Regions from separate parts of the Tissierella carlieri genome, predicted to be linked through region 1. Evidence: riboswitches for the same ligand, from Rfam matches in the RefSeq annotation. Region 1 holds a riboswitch; the other holds the start of a gene.
What was found. Region 1 has a riboswitch for tetrahydrofolate ahead of KQI38_RS18450 (folate family ECF transporter S component). Riboswitches for the same ligand answer to the same signal wherever they lie in the genome.
Positions count from the first base shown of each region.

Region 2: another riboswitch for tetrahydrofolate. It lies ahead of KQI38_RS16080 (folate family ECF transporter S component); the one in region 1 lies ahead of KQI38_RS18450 (folate family ECF transporter S component).

Region 1 is NZ_JAHLOH010000050.1:52,158-61,551, forward strand. It holds gene KQI38_RS18430 (aminotransferase class III-fold pyridoxal phosphate-dependent enzyme) at 1-59, shown strand, start outside; gene KQI38_RS18435 (GNAT family N-acetyltransferase) at 108-518, shown strand; gene KQI38_RS18440 (MATE family efflux transporter) at 813-2,144, opposite strand; gene KQI38_RS18445 (MerR family transcriptional regulator) at 2,230-3,063, shown strand; THF riboswitch at 3,304-3,396, shown strand; gene KQI38_RS18450 (folate family ECF transporter S component) at 3,447-3,968, shown strand; gene pepT (peptidase T) at 4,057-5,268, opposite strand; gene KQI38_RS18460 (YfcC family protein) at 5,296-6,825, opposite strand; gene KQI38_RS18465 (tRNA threonylcarbamoyladenosine dehydratase) at 7,090-7,842, opposite strand; gene KQI38_RS18470 (hypothetical protein) at 8,090-8,938, opposite strand; gene KQI38_RS18475 (sensor histidine kinase) at 9,023-9,394, opposite strand, start outside.
Region 2 is NZ_JAHLOH010000046.1:31,593-40,986, forward strand. It holds gene aroC (chorismate synthase) at 1-11, opposite strand, end outside; gene KQI38_RS16075 (flavodoxin family protein) at 193-786, opposite strand; gene KQI38_RS16080 (folate family ECF transporter S component) at 796-1,332, opposite strand; THF riboswitch at 1,400-1,493, opposite strand; gene KQI38_RS16085 (hypothetical protein) at 1,511-2,128, opposite strand; gene KQI38_RS16090 (TIGR01906 family membrane protein) at 2,091-2,771, opposite strand; gene KQI38_RS16095 (hypothetical protein) at 2,870-3,043, opposite strand; gene KQI38_RS16100 (xanthine dehydrogenase family protein molybdopterin-binding subunit) at 3,356-5,701, shown strand; gene KQI38_RS16105 (FAD binding domain-containing protein) at 5,688-6,524, shown strand; gene KQI38_RS16110 ((2Fe-2S)-binding protein) at 6,525-6,995, shown strand; gene KQI38_RS16115 (nucleotidyltransferase family protein) at 7,013-7,588, shown strand; gene KQI38_RS16120 (zinc dependent phospholipase C family protein) at 7,581-8,306, shown strand; gene KQI38_RS16125 (hypothetical protein) at 8,431-8,703, opposite strand; gene KQI38_RS16130 (MBL fold metallo-hydrolase) at 9,148-9,394, opposite strand, start outside.

The sequences.
Region 1 (9,394 bases):
ACTTATGCAATTCTCTTGAACTTATTCTAGAATCTGATTCAACTATAAAATTTAAATAACCTATCTGCTATTAGGTAAATTATCATTAAAATTATGGAGGTAATAAAATGAACAACTTTGAATATTATATCTCTACAGATAAGTCAAAATTAAATATTGAATCAGTAAAATCATTATTAAAACAATCTTATTGGGCTAATGACAGAACTGAAGAAACAATATTTAAATCTATTGAAAATTCGATCTGTTATGGAGTATACCAGAATGGCAAATTAGTTGGATTTGGTAGAGTGGTTACAGATTACTCTACAGTTTATTGGATTTGTGACATAATAGTTGACATAAATCATCGAAACAATGGTTTAGGAAAAAAACTGATGGAAAATATTATGACAACTAAAGAATTAGAAGGATTGCTAGGTATTCTAGCGACTCAAGACGCCCACGGATTATATGAGCAATATGGTTTTACTAGGGAATCCCATAAGTTTATGATGAAAAAAAGAACTAGGCTGTAAAAACTTGAAATTCGATTCTCATTAATTTTTACGAATATAGAATCATAATTATATCAGAAGTTTGATAGTTAGAGTATTATTCATAAATCAAATATAGTTTCAAATGTTCAAATAAAATAAAAAATTATAATAATGGTTATGTACATTCTCTTTTAAAATCGAATCAAGGGAAGTCAAAAGACTTCCCTTGAAAATACATATATTTTTAATATCCCTCTAAGTCATAATCTATTTGTAGCCCCTAACTCCATGACTTACGTTACCATAAATAAAATCTTTATATTACTCTAATATTTAAGCATAATGATAATCTTTTCTAAAAACAGCCAAATATATAATACACATTATCATAGCCAAGAATTCAGCTATGGTCATAGCGTACCATACACCCTCTACACCCCAAATTAATGGCAATATAATAAGTCCTGCTGTAATAAATACGAAAGTTCTCATAAAAGAAACAATTGCTGAAACCCTACCATTTGAAAATGCAGTAAACATAGCCGATGTAAATATGTTTATTCCTGCAAAGAGAAAATTGATACTAAAAATATAAAATTTTTCTATAGTAATATTATATACTACACTGTTTTTAGGAACAAACAGTTGAACGAGTAATGGTGCAGATAACGCCGCAACAGCATAGGATATAATCGAGCTTGCCACAATGAAAGTTATACAGTATCGAAAAATCTTTTTAATTTGTATTATATTTTGGCTTCCATAATTAAAACTAATAACTGGAGCTACACCCATTGAAAATCCCATAAATACAGCATTTAATAAGAATTGAGCATATAACATAATAGTAATTGCTGCAACACCATTTTCTCCTAAATACTTCATCATTATTATATTATATAAAAAGGTAACCACAGCAAGTGCAATATTGCTCACCATTTCAGATGAACCGTTAAAGCAGCTGTCCCATAGAACTTTTTTATCTAGCTTTGGTTTTACAAAATATAATGTTCCCTTTCTGAGGAAAGTAAAATAGAGTACCCCAAAAACAGCTGGAATTGTAATACCGATTCCAGTAGCAATTGCAGCACCTACAATACCCATTTGCATTGGAACAATAAAGATATAATCAAGTACAATGTTTGTACAACCACCAACAATAGTCATTATAAGTCCAAGCTCAGGTTTTCCAGCAGTAACAAAAAAACATTGAAACAGCATTTGAAGTATGGCAAGGGGAGTAAAAAATAAAAATGTTCTCCCATAGTCAAGGCATAGCTGAAGTACTACTTCATTGGCTCCTAATAAAACTACTAGGGGTTTAATAAAAGCAATACCTAATACCAAAATAATCAAACCTATCATAACACCAACTAAAACAATCAAACTAAAGTTTTCTCTTGCAGCTTGACTTTCCCCTTCTCCCATTTTTTTAGCAATCACTGCACTTCCTCCCGTAGCAAACATGAGCCCTATGGCAATAATTACATTATAAATTGGATATACAATATTAACTGCTGATAATGCTGTTGTTCCAACAAAACGAGATACAAATAATCCATCAACAATTGTATACAATGACATAAAAACTATCATCACTATAGTTGGAAGGGCAAATTTAAAAAGTGAATAGAAATTAAATTCCTTATCTATCGAATTTTTCATGGTGATTTCCTCCTATTGATAATTTATATAACATTGATTATAATAAAGTATAGTGTTACCCGATAGTCAAGAGGAGATTTTATTTATGAATAAAAACTTACAAAATTACTTTACAACTGGAGAATTTGCAAAAATTGTAGGTGTTACAAAACATACTTTATTCCATTATGACCAAATAGGCATATTTTCTCCAGAACTAAAAGGACAAAATGAATATAGATATTATTCTGTTTTTCAAGTTGAACCTTTCTATGTCATATCTGCATTAAAAGAATTGGGAATGCCATTGAAAGAAATTAAAGCTTATTTAGATATACGGGGACCAGAAAAACTTATTGATTTATTAAATAAACAGGAAGATGAAATTGACAAAAAAATTGATCGGCTTCTTGCCATGAAGGAATTAATTTCACAAAAATCACAGCTTACTAAATCTCTATTTAATGCAGATACAAAAAATATTTCTATATCCGAAGAAAAGGAAGAGTTATTGCTTTTGACACCTACTCTACCATGGACAGGAGAACGCAGTGTATTCATATCCTTTGCAAATCACATAAAATCTTGTATAGAAAATAATATCTTTATCCCTTATTCTGTGGGTCAGATGATTAATAGTTCAAATATTCTTGAAATGGATTTTAATGCCTATGATTATTTCTACACAAAGGTTTCTACCCAACTACTAAAGGCTGATATTTATCTTAAAAAGGCAGGTCGATACTTAACTGCATATCATACAAATGGCTATTCCTCAATTGAAGAAACTTATGAAAAAATACTTACCTTTACAGAGCAGCATCAACTACAACCAACAGAATATTTTTTTGAAGATGCGGTTTTAGATGAGTTATCTGTTGTAGGATATGAAAATTTTGTAATTAAAATTTCAGTTCTGATTAAGGAACAACCAGATTAAAAGCTGTTTGGTCCATTAGAATTTTCCAAAGCATTCCATCCTGATCATAGTCAAGAATTACCTTATGTACAATTTCCATAGGAAATTAACTTCACTATAATATTAATATCCTGTAAAAACACCTTATTACTGGATATTTAAAATCTCGTCCATGCAAATTAAAATCTATAAATAAACAAATTATCTGTAAATTAATTCTAATATATGTTATTATAGAATTTGGAAAATAAAATAATATATGACAGAGTAGATAACAAGCGTTAAGTGTTTGAGAATGGAACGTTGTCTCAAGACGAAAAGCTATGCTTGCGGTTTGTTATCGCGTTCACTGCTCATAAGGCTTCTTTCTTATGTGCAGGTCATAAAAGAAAGGAGTTTTTTTAATGATTAAAGAAAGTCGTTTTACAACAAAAAAAATCGCTTACGGAGCTATATTTGTAGCACTATCCGTAGCCATCAACACCATGAGAATAGGAAGCATAAGTTTTGGAGGATTTCCTATAATATTTTCAGGCTATGCCCTTGGGCCTTTAATGGGATTTATAGTTGGAGGATTAGCTGATGTAGTAGGCTTTCTAATTAGACCATCTTCAACAGGGTCATTTAATCCCTTATTTACTTTAACATCAGCTTTAACTGGAGCAATACCAATACTTGTAACAAGATTTCTAGGAGATAAATATCCAGATTATAAACTATGGAAAATCTTTATTGGAGTTTTTGTTGGGCAAACCATAACTTCTGTAATAGTGGTACCTATATTCACATCTTTACTTTTTGGTAGAAATACTATATGGTTCTATATGTGGAAAGCTGGTATTAAACAAGCACTTTCAATTCCTGTATATGCAATACTGTTAAAGGCAATAAATGATATAATAATAAAGCAATTTGATTTTAGGTAATAATATAATTTTAAAAAATCAAAGATGTGAAAACTTTATTTTCTTCACATCTTTGATTTTTTATATTAATTGACTACCCTTTACTTGATTATTTTGCGTTATTTTCAACAATTTTTACAATTAACTGTGATGCTAGCTTCATTGATTCTGTTGGGATAAACTCAAATCTTCCATGAAAATTATAACCTCCCGTAAAGATATTAGGGCACGGAAGACCCATATAGGAAAGCCTCGCCCCATCAGTTCCCCCTCTAATAGGTTGAATAATTGGCTGAATTCCTAATTCTATCATAGACCTTTTAGCAAGTTCAATGATTTCCATATGTGGTTCGATTTTTTCTTTCATATTATAATAGCTATCTTTAATCTCTATAGTAATTATATTTCCATACTTATCATTTAAGAAATTTATTATCTTTCTAAAATCTTCCTTCTTCTTATCAAACCTATCCTTACAGTGATCTCTAATAATATAGCTAATAACTGTATGGTCTATGCTTCCAGTTATTTCATCTAATAAATAAAATCCTTCATAGCCCTCTGTATATTCTGGTTTTTCATTTACTGGCAGCATGGATTCAATTTCCATGGCTATTCTAAGTGAATTTACCATAATATTTTTTGCCGTACCTGGATGTACGTTTTTTCCTTGGATTTCTATCTTCACACTTGCAGCATTAAAATTTTCATATTCCAGTTCACCTACATGACCCCCATCAACAGTATATCCAAAGTCTGCTTTAAAGTTCTTTATATCAAATAAATCTGCTCCTCTTCCAATTTCTTCATCTGGTGTAAATCCAATCTTAATATCTCCATGTTTTATTTCTTGATGTTTGATCAAATATTCTATTGCATCCATAATTGCAGAAATTCCAGCCTTATCATCAGCTCCTAATAGAGTTGTTCCATCTGTTGTAATAAGTTCCTTACCTATAAGACTTCTTAGGAAAGGAAATTCTTTTATAGTTATACTATATTGTTCATTTAATTCTATATCTCCGCCCTCATATGTGAAAATCTTTGGGTTCGTACATTTACCATCTAAATCTGGACTGGTATCTAAGTGGGAGATAAATCCTATAGTCGGTACTTTCTTATCAGTATTAGATTTGAGAGTAGCATATACATATCCATTTTCATCCTGCTTAACATCTTCAAGTCCCAATTCCTTTAGCTCATCCGCTAATAAAGCACCTAGCTCCAATTGACCTGGAGTGCTAGGACAGGTACTACTATTTTCATCAGATTTCGTATCTATAGCAATATACTTTTTAAATCTTTCAACGATTCTATCCATATAATCATCCTTTCGATTAAAGCAATCTTATAGTAATGTTTGTATAATAAGCATTATCATAGAGAATACTCCGATTATTCCCATTAGTGGCAGTATAAACTTTAGCCATTTATTATATGTTACATCTACCATTTCTAGTGTTGCCAAAATTAACCCTGTTGGTGTAATAAATGCCATCCAACCTTGACCCCAGTTATATGCCGTAACTACAATATCCCTAGATACTCCTACTGTATCTGCCAGTGGAGCCATTATAGGCATAGAGAGTGTGGCTAACCCTGATGAAGATGGTATAAAAAATCCTAGAAAACTAAAGAGTATCATCTGAACTACTGCAAAAATACCACCATTCATATTTCTAATGATAGATGATGTATAGAATAGCAATGTATCAGATATCATTCCATTATCCATTACAATATTAATTGCTCTTGCAACTCCTATTATAAGTGCAACACCTACTAAGTCTGCTGCACCATTTATAAATGTATTAATAGCTTCTTTTTCTGATAGTCCTGACAAGAACACTATGACAATAGCTACTGCTAAAAATAATGCCGCCATTTCTGGGAACCACCATCCACCTCTAGAAACTCCCCAAATCATAAACGGAAATGCACCTAAAAATATAACAAGTATCAGGATTCTTCTCCAATTAAAGGGAGCTACATTCTTAGGGTCATAATTTTTCAAAAATCTTTCCTCTATCTTTTCCATATCCTCATATATTAAAGAATCCTTTGGATTTCTCTTTACTTTTCTGGCATAGTAGTAGATATATATTAAAGTTATTATAGTAGCCAACACTAAAGCTATAATACGGAATGTAAGCCCTTCATTAAATGAAATTCCAGCAGCATTTGAGGCAATAACTACTGAAAAAGGATTTACAGTTGAATACATGGACCCAATTGAAGATCCCATATATATTGCTGCAATACAAACTATAGCATCATATCCACTAGCTACAAATATAGGCATAAGTATAGGATATAAAGCAATTGTTTCTTCCGCTAATCCAAAGGTAGTTCCTCCTAAGGCTATTAGTGATGTAACAAACACTACTAATAAAAACTCTTTTCCCTTTGTTCTCTTTGATAGGGCCGCAATCCCTGCATCGAATGTTCCAGTCTTATTAACTAAACCTATAATTCCTCCTAAGATTAAGACAAAAACCATAATATCAACAGTATCCATAATACCTTCAATAGGTGACATGATAACTGCTAAAACTCCTTGTGGCGACTGTGGTATAGTCTGATAAGTATCTGGTATGGCTATAGGTTTTTTAATACTACCATCTGTAAACTTACTAATATCCATCCTAATGTTTAAGGTATTTAGTGTTTCTTGGGTCGCCGGAAGTGTGTTTATTTCCCCCTGATGATTTTCTGCCAAAAAAACATTCTGATCTGAATCATATTGTAATTTTGAATAAAATCCTGCTGGAACTATATAAGTTAATATAGCAGCAAGTATTAGAATTATAAATAAAACTGTAAAGGCTGTGGGAAATTCAAACCTTTTTTTCCTTTTATTTTTCCTTTCTTCATTCATATTTTCATCTCCCTATATAGTAATGATTACAATCATTTAGTATTTTCTAAACAGTATTTGCATTTATAAGCTAATTTATAGATATTTTTTTCATCTCTAGAGAAATTTATAAAGGATTATGAATTTCTTCTAACCACGTACCTACTTTAATTATTTTCTTATTAATTTTAAATACAAAAAGAGCAACTAAATAAATAGTTGCTCTAACAAATTTTATTCTAATACTATATTAAATTATCATTAACAATTAATATCTTATTTTCTTTATAATTCAATGATATCCTTTATTACTTCTCCAGCAATAATTAAACCTGCTACAGATGGAACAAATGATACACTTCCCGGGATTTGCCTTCTAATAGTACATTTACGAGCTGTACCTGGAGGACAAACACATTTATTTTTACAGTTATCTTCTTCGTTTTCTATAGGTTTTAATGCTGGTTCCTTTGAATATACCACCTTTAAGGAATCAATATCTCTTTTTCTCAACTCAGAACGCATTGTTCGGGCAAGAGGACATATACTTGTCTTATATATATCAGTTACTTCAAACCTAGTTGGGTCTAATTTATTTCCTGCGCCCATACAACTAATAATTGGAGTGTTACATTTCTTTGCTTTCTCAATTAGAGTTAACTTTGAAGAGACAGTATCAATAGCATCTACTACATAAGTATATTTAGATAGATCAAACTCATCTGCATTATCTACAGTGTAGAAGGTCTGATGTATCTCTACATTAATTTTTGGATTTATTTCCAATATCCTATCTCTCATGACCTCAACCTTGTGTTTTCCTATAGTCTTTCTTGTTGCTATCAACTGTCTATTTATATTTGTTAAGCAGACCTTATCATCATCAACTATGGCAATATTACCTACTCCACTTCTTACTAAAGCCTCTACTGTAAATGATCCAACTCCACCTATACCAAATACTGCAACAAATGAGTTTCTTAATTTATCTACACCTTCAACTCCAAGCAAAAGCTCGGTTCTTGAAAATTCATTCATCTACTTCTCTCCTTAATTGAAATTTTAATCTAAAAATCCCACAATAAAGTGGGATTCATTAATATATTATACTACTTAAAGTCAAGGATATCTACCCTTGATTAGTAATTTCCCTAAGTATTTAAGAAGTAAAATGTAGTTTTTTGACTCCCATAAAAATATACAATAGTTTTTTACTGAAACAATAAAGAGCATATCATAAATTAATTATAATATATAACCCAATAACCCTTAAAAACCTTTTTTATTAACCAAGATAATTATCATCATTGTTCCTATCAGGATCGATAGTATTAATAGTTTGGAGATTTTTGCTATCAGTTGATATGGTGACTTCTGTTTGCTGTCCTTCCTCATCGGTTACAATGACAACAACAAATATTTCATAGGCTCTTATAACACTATCTGCATCAGAAGGCGATTTTCCAGCTGGAATACTTTTCCCATCGATAGATGCAGCTATATCTTTGAACTCTGCTGTAATTGCTTTAGTTCCAAAATGTTTTTCAGTAAATTGCTTTGCTAACTGTAGGTATTCATCACAATTATCTCTGTACTCTTCTGTAACTTTTTGATAGTTAAAAGGTACAGTTGTTTCTTTTCTTCCGTATTGCTTTGAAACAGAATTTCTTTTACCAGATATAGCTTCGATGACGAATCTGTAAGTTGGTGGTCCATCTGAAATATCACTGCCCGTTTCAATAATATCGCCACTCCAGTATGCTTTGGCAACAGAAGGGTCAACGAAGTAGGACATATAAATTGTCTTACCCTCTAAATCAATCTGAAACATATCCCAAAGATATTGGGCCCCAATCTCAGCAGCTTCTTCAATTGGCAATGCACTGGCATTTGTAGATGACATGATTTTGTTCTCCAAAACATTGTAGTCAGCCTTTACATAATCATCAGCTTTATCAATTACTGTAGTACTGATATTGTACGTTGTAGGAATTGATTCCTCTTTATCCAATGCTAATGCCATTACTGTATTGCTGGCTCCTACAAAAATCGTACCACATAAGCCTATAGCAATTGTACTTGATGCTACTGTCCTCCAGATACTTTTTTTCTTTACTTCTTTTCTTTGTGCCATAGATGAATCTCCTTTCAAATTTATTTTAGTGATAGACACAAATAAAGTATAATCATAAGATATTATTGAATTATTATGAACTTGTTATGAACTTGTAAAAGTTAATTTTACTATAGTACCCATATTTGGTAATGATTCAATTGAAAGCATAGCATTGTGACAATGAGCTATTTGTTCACAAATAGAGAGTCCAAGTCCTGCACCACCTTTTGCTCGATTTCGTGATTCATCTACACGATAAAATGGATCTGTTACTTTGTTAATTTCATTTTGCGGAATACCTTCACCATTATCTTGTACAGATAGAACATGACATCCGTTTTCAATATAAGCATTCCATATAATGACCCCTTTAGAATTGCAAGCTTTTATAGCATTATCAGTAAAATTAAGAAGCAGACTTTGTAATAAATCCCTATCGCCATAAATAGTATCTATCTCACTTTTCCACTTAAG
Region 2 (9,394 bases), on a different contig from region 1:
AATCTTATCATTTTTTACACCTCCTTATATAAGAAAAGCTTTTAATGTCATATTAGAGAATGCTTTTATTGACCAATGCATAAGCGATTTGCCCGGAATCAAAAATTTAAGTGATCTGCTTAAAATTCATTATGGTCAAGTTCTTGATATGAAACATTAAAGTAGAACTTTCCTATTCGTTATAAAAAACTTCTACCTGTGAAGGTAGAAGTCTTTTATGTTCCAAATATTTTTGCCTATTTCATATAATTCTTCCTTAACATCTAATCTTTTATCTACAGGCTCCTCATCTGTATTAGATATAAAATAGTTTCCTTTGTAATTAGCATTTATAGCCTTAAAAAAATAGTCCATCACAGCTATAGAGCCATTAAACTGATTATATGCAAAGGGAGCTCCGCCTGTAGCTAAAAACACACCTGTCCTCTCTTCATTTCGCTTGTACTGCTTACCTAAAGAGTATTTTAAGGACCAATATTTTTGGCATCTATCTATCATATTTTTTGTCACCCCATTTACTGAGTTAAAATAAATAGGTGCTGCTAATATTATTATATCACTATTATCAAAGCCTTCATAAATAGAACTCATATCGTCTTTACTTACACAGGCTTCTATCTTTCCGCAATAATCGCATCCAGTACAAGGATTTATTTTTTTATCAATTAAATATATTTTGTTAATTTCATAATCATTTTCTCTAATTCCATCTAATAAAAATTCTAATAAGTTATCTGTATTTTTTCCTTTCCTAGGACTACCAACTAAAGCTAATACTTTTTTCATTTAAACCTCCTAGAATGCTACAATGTTTTTAAGATATTTTATCAAGTAAGTGATAATCATACTTTGAATTGGTATATTAACTAAAGCTGTTAGAATTCTACTTGGTAGTATCACAATAATACCTTTGTTATATAACTGAGATAGCCAGTAAGTATTTAAACCCAAAGATATTATTATATAACATGTGCTAACCATAGCAAAAACTCTTAGTATCGAGAATGGATTGCTCTTTGTATCTTTTCTTCTGAAATAGAGAACATAAAGCCCTGGTATTATACCCCATAACATAGAACTTAAAGTGAATCCAAAATGAGGTGGTCCTTGAGGATTAACCATAATACCTATTAGATCTGCAGCTGCTCCAGATATTCCCCCAACTATTGGTCCAAATAACATTCCACTCAACATTATTGGTAACTCTCCAAAGCCTATTCTCAAAGTCGGAAGCACCATAATAGATGCAAATCTTGTCAATGCAATTGACAACGCCACTAGAAAAGCTGATTGTGTTAGTATCCTTGTGTCTATTCTTTTACCATTTTTCATTTGTATCCTCCTTTCTCTTGTTAGTGACAGCAACTGTCACACTAAAGATGAGAGGATTCTTTAATGGTCCAGCGGACGCGGTAAAGAATCGCAGAATTTAATCCTTCGTTTAAGGGCAACTTCCCATCCCTTAACACTTAACGCTCTTTACCTACTCTGTCTTACTAACTACACATTATTATACATCATTATCTCTGCTAAGTAAATCTTTATTGTCCTTCTTCCTAATATACTCAGTTAAATTATAAGATCCTATAAAACTTGCCATAAGAAAAGAAATTACACCCATTACTTTATAATATGTTGGGTAAGTAGAAAAATAAGCAGTGATATAAAACACAATAAATAAAAAATATAATTTAAATATTTTATCTTTACTTAGAAAATTGAAGCTTGATTTTAACTCTGATTTTTTTTCATAATATCTATTTATAATATAGTCCTCTATATCCTCGTCAGCTGACAATACTTTTTCTTCTTCAAGTTTTATTTTATACTCATTTTTAAATTCTTCTATTTTTTTACGCCTAATTTCTAGGCTTATTTTTTTTATATATATACCCATAAACATTGCAATAACAAATGATAATATTAAAGAAATGATAAAATTATTTATTAATCTATTTAGTATTAAAACTAAAAGGATTAAAATGCCTACTCCTAAAGATATTTTATCCATAATGTCTGCCCGAGTAGTTTTACCTTTTTTTATCTGCTTAGTATAAAAATTATTTAATACTCTCTGTTCTTCCTTATCTTTACGATTCTCTTTTAAATAACTTAAATCCTTTTTCATTTTTCTCTCTCCCTTTCTTAGTTGCAGCATATCCTATACCTTGTATTGTTGCCACAAAACCTAAAAAAGATAACCCTATACTAGTTGCTATAGAACTAAAAAATTCTTCAGGTAACATTTGTATTAGCAAATCAGTTTGAGGATCTAATAACCAAAGATCATTCGTAAAAAATATATAATGAAAATAAGTAAAGTACTTAGTGAAATCAAAGTATATCATGATCCCGAGAATACCAATAAAAATCAAATTAACAAAAAGACCTTTATAAATCCACTTTCCTACTAATTTTGTCTCTCCTATCAATACAAAATAAATTATTAGTCCAATGGATAATATAATAGCTATATATTTTAATATAAATCCATATTTAAATAAGACTTGCACATCTCTCATATGTAGTATTTCTCGTTGATTAAAATTAGGCTCTAGGATTTCATCTCCAGCCTTTCCCCTTAAATAAATGAATATATCATTAGTTATACTTTCAAGTTGAAAATATTCTTTTCCGGTAACTTGTAGAATATCATGTGCAAAATAAGCCCTCCTATAATGTTTTATATCAAATATATGCTGCTCTGCTGCTATTAAAAGACATGATAAAGATAGAGAAATAACTAATAAAATCAGTAGTATCTTTTTCAATTCCATTCCTCCTGCATAATATGTTTTATATATAATATCATATTTTTATTACAAATAAAAAGGATTGAAGAAAATATAATCCCTCAATCCTCCTAAAATTATGACATCGCCTTTTCCAATTTATCTAAATATTTTATTGGAAAAACCCTGAGTAGCTCTTTATATTGTTCCACTGATAAGCCTTGAACAGTTGTATATATTTCAATTTTTGTATCCAAGTCTGCAGCTATAAACCTTTCTTTTATCTCTTGGAAAGTTTCATTTGTTTCCATACATTTACCTCCTTTTCATAATTCTATGCTTATATAGTTCTATACTTATTATGTTTAATACTTATTCTTTTATACGAATATCTAGTTATTCAATTGCATTTTTTATAACCCATTAGGAAAGCTTCAACTTGTCTCTGATTCTTTGAAAAGAGCTTAACCTCAATAAATTTAAAAGAAGTTACTAAATTAATGTTTTAATAAAAACTTTTTATTTTCAAGGGTAGTTGAAATCATAGACTTTTGAATACTTTAACTTTACATGGCAATAATATTTTAGTAATAATAATTTTACATAAGTAGGAGGAAAGTTCTATGCCCAATATGAAAAGGATCGGAGTCAGCACCATACGAAAAGAAGCTTGGGATAAAGTTACAGGTACTGGAAAGTACAATGGCGACACCTTAACTCCTGAAACTTTACATGGAAGAATATTAACAAGCACTCATGCCCATGCCATTATAAAATCCATCAATATTGAAGAAGCTTTAAAGTCAAAAGGTGTTCAAGCCATAATTACTGGTGATTATACACCTGTATTAGTTGGATCTATTATCAATGATAGACCACCTATTGCAAAGGATAAAGTTAGATATTTTGGTGAGCCTGTGGCAATAGTTGTAGCAAATAGCGAACAAGAAGCTGCGAAAGCTCTAAAACTTATTAAAATAGAATATGAACCACTACCTATAGTTAATTCCATATCTGATGCCTTAAAGCCAAATGCTCCTCTTGTACATGAAAATCTAGGATATTATTATTGTCCTGATACTCGAGTATATCCTGTATCTCATACAAATATAGCAGATCATGTGAAGATAAGAAAAGGCAATATGGAGGTTGCTTGGGGAGAGTCTGATATTGTTATTGAATCTGAATTTTTCCTTCCACAGTCAGACCACTTAGCTATGGAAACTAGAAATTCTAATGCTCAGATATTACCAAATGGAAATACAATTATACACACATCAACACAAGGTCCCTTTGCAGTTAAAGAAGAAATAAGTACTCAATATCAAAGCTCTGAGGGTAATGTTATAGTTCGTGTTCCATTAGTAGGAGGTGGATTTGGCGGGAAGGCTAGTGTACAAATGGAATTTCTTGCATATCTTGCCTCTTCCGCAGTTGGCGGTAGAATGGTTAGAATGGCAAGCCCTAGGGAAGAAGATATATCCACTTGGCCATCTAATATTGGAACTAAAGCTAAGCTTAAATTAGGGGCAACAAATGATGGTAAAATTAAGGCATTAGAATGTCTATACTATGTTGATTGTGGGGCATATACTGGGACTGGTCCTCGTATGGCAAAATCCATGGCCACTAACTGTTCTGGTCCATACAATATTGAAAATATTCATTGTGATTCTTATAGTATCTATACTAACCACTGTTATGTTACATCATATCGTGGTTTCGGCCATGTACAGCTTACTTTTCCCATTGAAAGAATCATTGATAAACTAGCATTAGCACTGAACATGGATCCCTTTGATATCAGAATGAAAAATGCAATAACAGAAGGAGATACCTCACCTACACAAGCCAAGATAACACTTAGCAATGTGGGAAATCTCAAAGCTTGCCTTAACAAATTAAAAGAGAGTATTAATTGGGAAGAAGGTCAATTGATAAAAACTGAAAAAAATACCATTATAGCTAAAGGTATTTCATGCTTCTGGAAATCTCCTAATTCTCCTACTAATGCTACTTCTGGTGCCGTGCTTACATTGAATGCCGACGGTAGTATTAATCTAAACTTTGGGGCTACCGAAATTGGACCTGGTATGAAGACGACTTTAGCTCAAATACTTGCAGAGAAAATGAAAATGGACATAAATGATATTCACGTCTATATGGATGTAGATACTCAGATAAGCCCTAAGCATTGGAAAACTGTTGCAAGCATGACAACATTTATGGTTGGAAATGCTGTTATAAATGCCGCAGATGATTTGATAAGACAATTGAAGGAAGTAGGTGCTGCGGCTTTAAAATGCTCTCCTGATGATTTAGACATAGAGGAACAAAAAGTATATTCAAAAGATGATCCTACTAAATTCATTGGATTTAAGAATTTAGTACATGGCTACAAATATCCTAATGGTGAATCCATATATGGTCAGATGATTGGAAAAGGCAATTATATTATGAAACAGTTAACCAAATTAGATAAAGAAACTGGCATAGGTAAACCAGCTGTCTCTTGGTCTGTAGGTGCTCAAGCAGTGGAAATAGAATACAATCCTAAAAATTATTCCTATAGATTGCGAAAGGCCGCTACAGTCATAGATATAGGTAAGGCAATCAATCCTAAGGCTGCAAAGGGAGTAATCATGGGTGGCATGAGTATGGGATTAGGTTTAGCAACTAGAGAGGAGTTTGTCTACAATTCTATGGGCATATTAGAAAATACTTCCTTAAGAACTTATAAACTATTAAGATTTGGAGAAAATCCAGAATATATAGTTGATTTCGTGGAGACACCCGATACAAATGCTCCCTTCGGTATAAGAGGCATAGCAGAACATGGCATACTTGGAATGCCTTCTGCTTTTGCCAATGCACTATCCTTAGCAGCAGAAGCTGAATTTGATACTTTACCTATCTCACCAGAATCCATATGGAAGACTAAGACTGGAGGTAAATATGATACCATTTGATTTTGAATATTATAAGCCAACTACAGTTGAAGAGGCCATAGAACTATTTAATAATCTTATATCCCTTGGCAAAAAGCCCATATATTATGGAGGCGGAACAGAATTTATATCTATGGCGAGGATGTTTAATAGATATGCTGATGCAGTGATAGATATTAAAGGTATTCCAGAATGTAATACATTTGAACTCAAAAACGGTAATTTAATAATTGGCTCTGCTGTAACCTTGACCAATATTGCAGAAAAGAATTATTTTCCGCTTCTTAGCTTAGCAGTTAAAAGAATAGCAGACCATACAATACAGGACAAAATTACATTAGGTGGAAATTTACTGGGCACCATTATATACAAGGAAGCTATTTTACCTCTCTTACTATCTAATAGTAGAGTAGTCATTCAAGGAAATGTATGTAAAAAGACTGTTCAAATAATGGATTTGTTCGATAAAAAACTTCAGCTTTCAGAAGATGAAATTCTAGTTGAAGTAATAATAGATGCAAGATTCCTTTCTCTGCCTTATAGTCATGTGAAAAGAACTAAAAACGAAAAAATAGATTATCCATTAATCACAATGTCCGCATTAAATGATAATGGTAAGGTTCTCGTTGCCTTTAGTGGCTTATGCGAATACCCTGTTAGATCATTGGAAATTGAACGAATCCTAAATGATACTTCAATATCTAGGGATGAAAAAATTAAAAAGTCAATTGAGAATATACCTGGTAAGATACTGAATGATATTAGTGGTTCTTCAGAATATAGAAAATTCATACTGCATGACATGCTATCTGAGTTATTTGATAAATTTAAGGAGGTAGGCTAAATGCTAGAGATACTGAATCCTACTGTTTTAACTTTAAATATAAATGGAGAGGATAGAGAGGTGCTTACGAAGCCTTCTGATACCTTACTGTATACTCTTAGAGCTAAACTAGGTCTTACAGGAACAAAGCCTGGATGTGAAAATGGAGATTGTGGAGCATGTACAGTTCTAGTAGATGATTGGCCTATAAAATCCTGTCTAATGCTCACAGTAGAGGCTATAGGAAAAAAAGTTCTGACTATAGAGGGATTAAAGGACGCACCAATCCAAAAAGCTTTCGTCGAAAACTTTGCTTTTCAGTGTGGCTATTGCACTTCTGGATTTTTAATGGTTTGTCATTCACTATCTAAAATCCACCCTGATGCTAATGATACAGTAATACAAGAATGGCTTCAATCAAACTTATGTAGATGTACAGGATATGCAGAAATTGAAGATGCTATAAAATCTATACTAACTGGTAGAGTTTAGTAATAAAGGAGATAAATATGAATGTTGAAGGAATAGTACTAGCAGCTGGATTATCATCAAGGGTTGGTATAAATAAATTACTATTGGATATTGATGGGAAAACTGTAATAGAACAATGCATTCTTGGAATGTATGATGTATGTTCAAGGATCATAGTTATAGGTGGCCATAAAGTAGAAGATATAAAAAAAATATTATCCAAATATCCCAAGGTTGAGCTAATATATAATCCAGATTATCTAGATGGAATGTTTAGTTCAGTAAAAAAAGGAATATATAATATCAAAGGAGAAAAGTTTTTTCTAACTCCTGGTGATTATCCTATTATTAATAAAAAAACATATAAGGATATGCTAAATATAGATGAGGATATAGTCATTCCAGTCTATAATGGAAAAAGAGGTCATCCATTACTAATGAAATCTTATTTAGTCAATAAACTGCTTAGTAATAATTCCTATAAGACTTTACGAGACTTCATTTCTATTAATAAAACCGCTTTTCTTAATGTTAATGATCTTGGAATATTAATGGATATCGATACCATTGAAGATTATAGTGAAATTAGTAAATTATACATGGTAGGTGATTAAAATAGATTTCATAGAAACAACATATGATTATATTTTGAAAACAGTTTTTGGTATTGCGAATCCCATAAAAAAATCAATTATGAAAACTCATTGTAAAGTTCATAAGTTTATTAATATCCATGCTTTAAATATTCTCAAAAATGACAAATACTTAGCAGAGTATAATTTCTTTAGCAGCTTTATTCTGGACATGAATCAAGGTGCTGTATGGGCAGATCAAGATTTCAAAAGCTCTAACCATTTCTACAATCCTTATAAAAAAAGAGGATTATATGGAAGAAGGTCCGCCATGGACTTAGGTATAGACTATTATCAAGAAGCCCTATCTTTATGGGCTAAGGGAGAATTTAATAAATCATTATTTTATCTAGGGGCTACTTTGCATATTATTCAAGATATGACCATCCCTCAGCACGCTAATATTCGTTTATTAGATGATCACCATCAGTATGAATCATATGTTAAACATACCTATGAATATATTAAAGAATTTCAAGTTGATAAGGGAACATATCTTCTAGATTCTATTGAAGATTACATAAGATTTAATTCAAGAGTAGCTCTTAAAATCTATAGAAGATTTAAAAAAATTCCCGATGATGAAAGTCGCTTCTATCGAATTAGTAGATGTGGTCTTCCATTAGCAGAAAGAACTACTGCTGGAGCGATGATTATATTTTATAACGATATTTTCTCAAATGAAAAATTTAAAAATTAAAAAGTAGAAATAAAAGAAGTTTAATTTACTATCTCGTTCACATGGAGATAAGAAATGTTTTAAAACTTCAAAATATTTATTAAGGTAAAAATATAAGATGTAAAATGGCTAGCCATTTTACATCTTATATTAATCTTAGTATCTGTTGTATAATAACATTAACTATCCCATATTCTACTATTGTTACTATAATACAAATAGCAATAAAAAAGCCTAATTTAAATTCTCCAAATTGATCTTTCCAATATTCTCTCCTAAATAATGATATAATATCTGGCGTAAATGAATACCTTAAAGATTCATTAAAATCATCAAGATCAGTAAAAATAAACTTAAATATAAATTTGTATACAGTAAAAATATTAATTATTATTAAGGCAACTATGATAATTCCCATGATTCCACCTCTCTTTATTATCCCTCTCTAAATTATATTCTGTGTTTCATTAAAGCCCCCTTCTATTTTACAGAAAATTCAAAGAAATTCTCTTCATTGCATTTATTTTCCTCTAGTATTTTCCATGTATAATATTCCTTATGTAATATTGTTAATAGAGATTATAACAGATTTTATCATTAAATAAAATCTATACTCTGCTTTTATTTTTATTCATTATTAACTCTGTTATATTAGGTCTGCTCGTAGATGTTAACTAATATTATCGAATATTTAAAACAATTATGAATAGGTTAAATTGCATAAAAGATCCCTCAAATTTAAATCTGAGGGAAATTAAAACTCAATCAATATCTATTTCTTATTTATCATATCCTTACACTTCACATAGCTTCAGAGAATAAAATATATGCCATTATTAGATAAAATGCTTATAATATAAAGCTATCCCAATTTAGATAATTCTTCTCTTAAATATGCAATTACCTCATCTTTATTCTGTGGTTCATCATGTCCTAAAACATAGGTATCAAAATCAATTTCTTCTAATAAAGCAATCAATTTAACAAGTTTTTTCTTATCATATTTTCCATTATTATTGTAGTAATCCGCACAATCAGCATCTCCAATAAAAACTGTTCTTTCCTCAGGTACATATGCTAAAACAGAATCACTGGAATGGGTTGCTTCA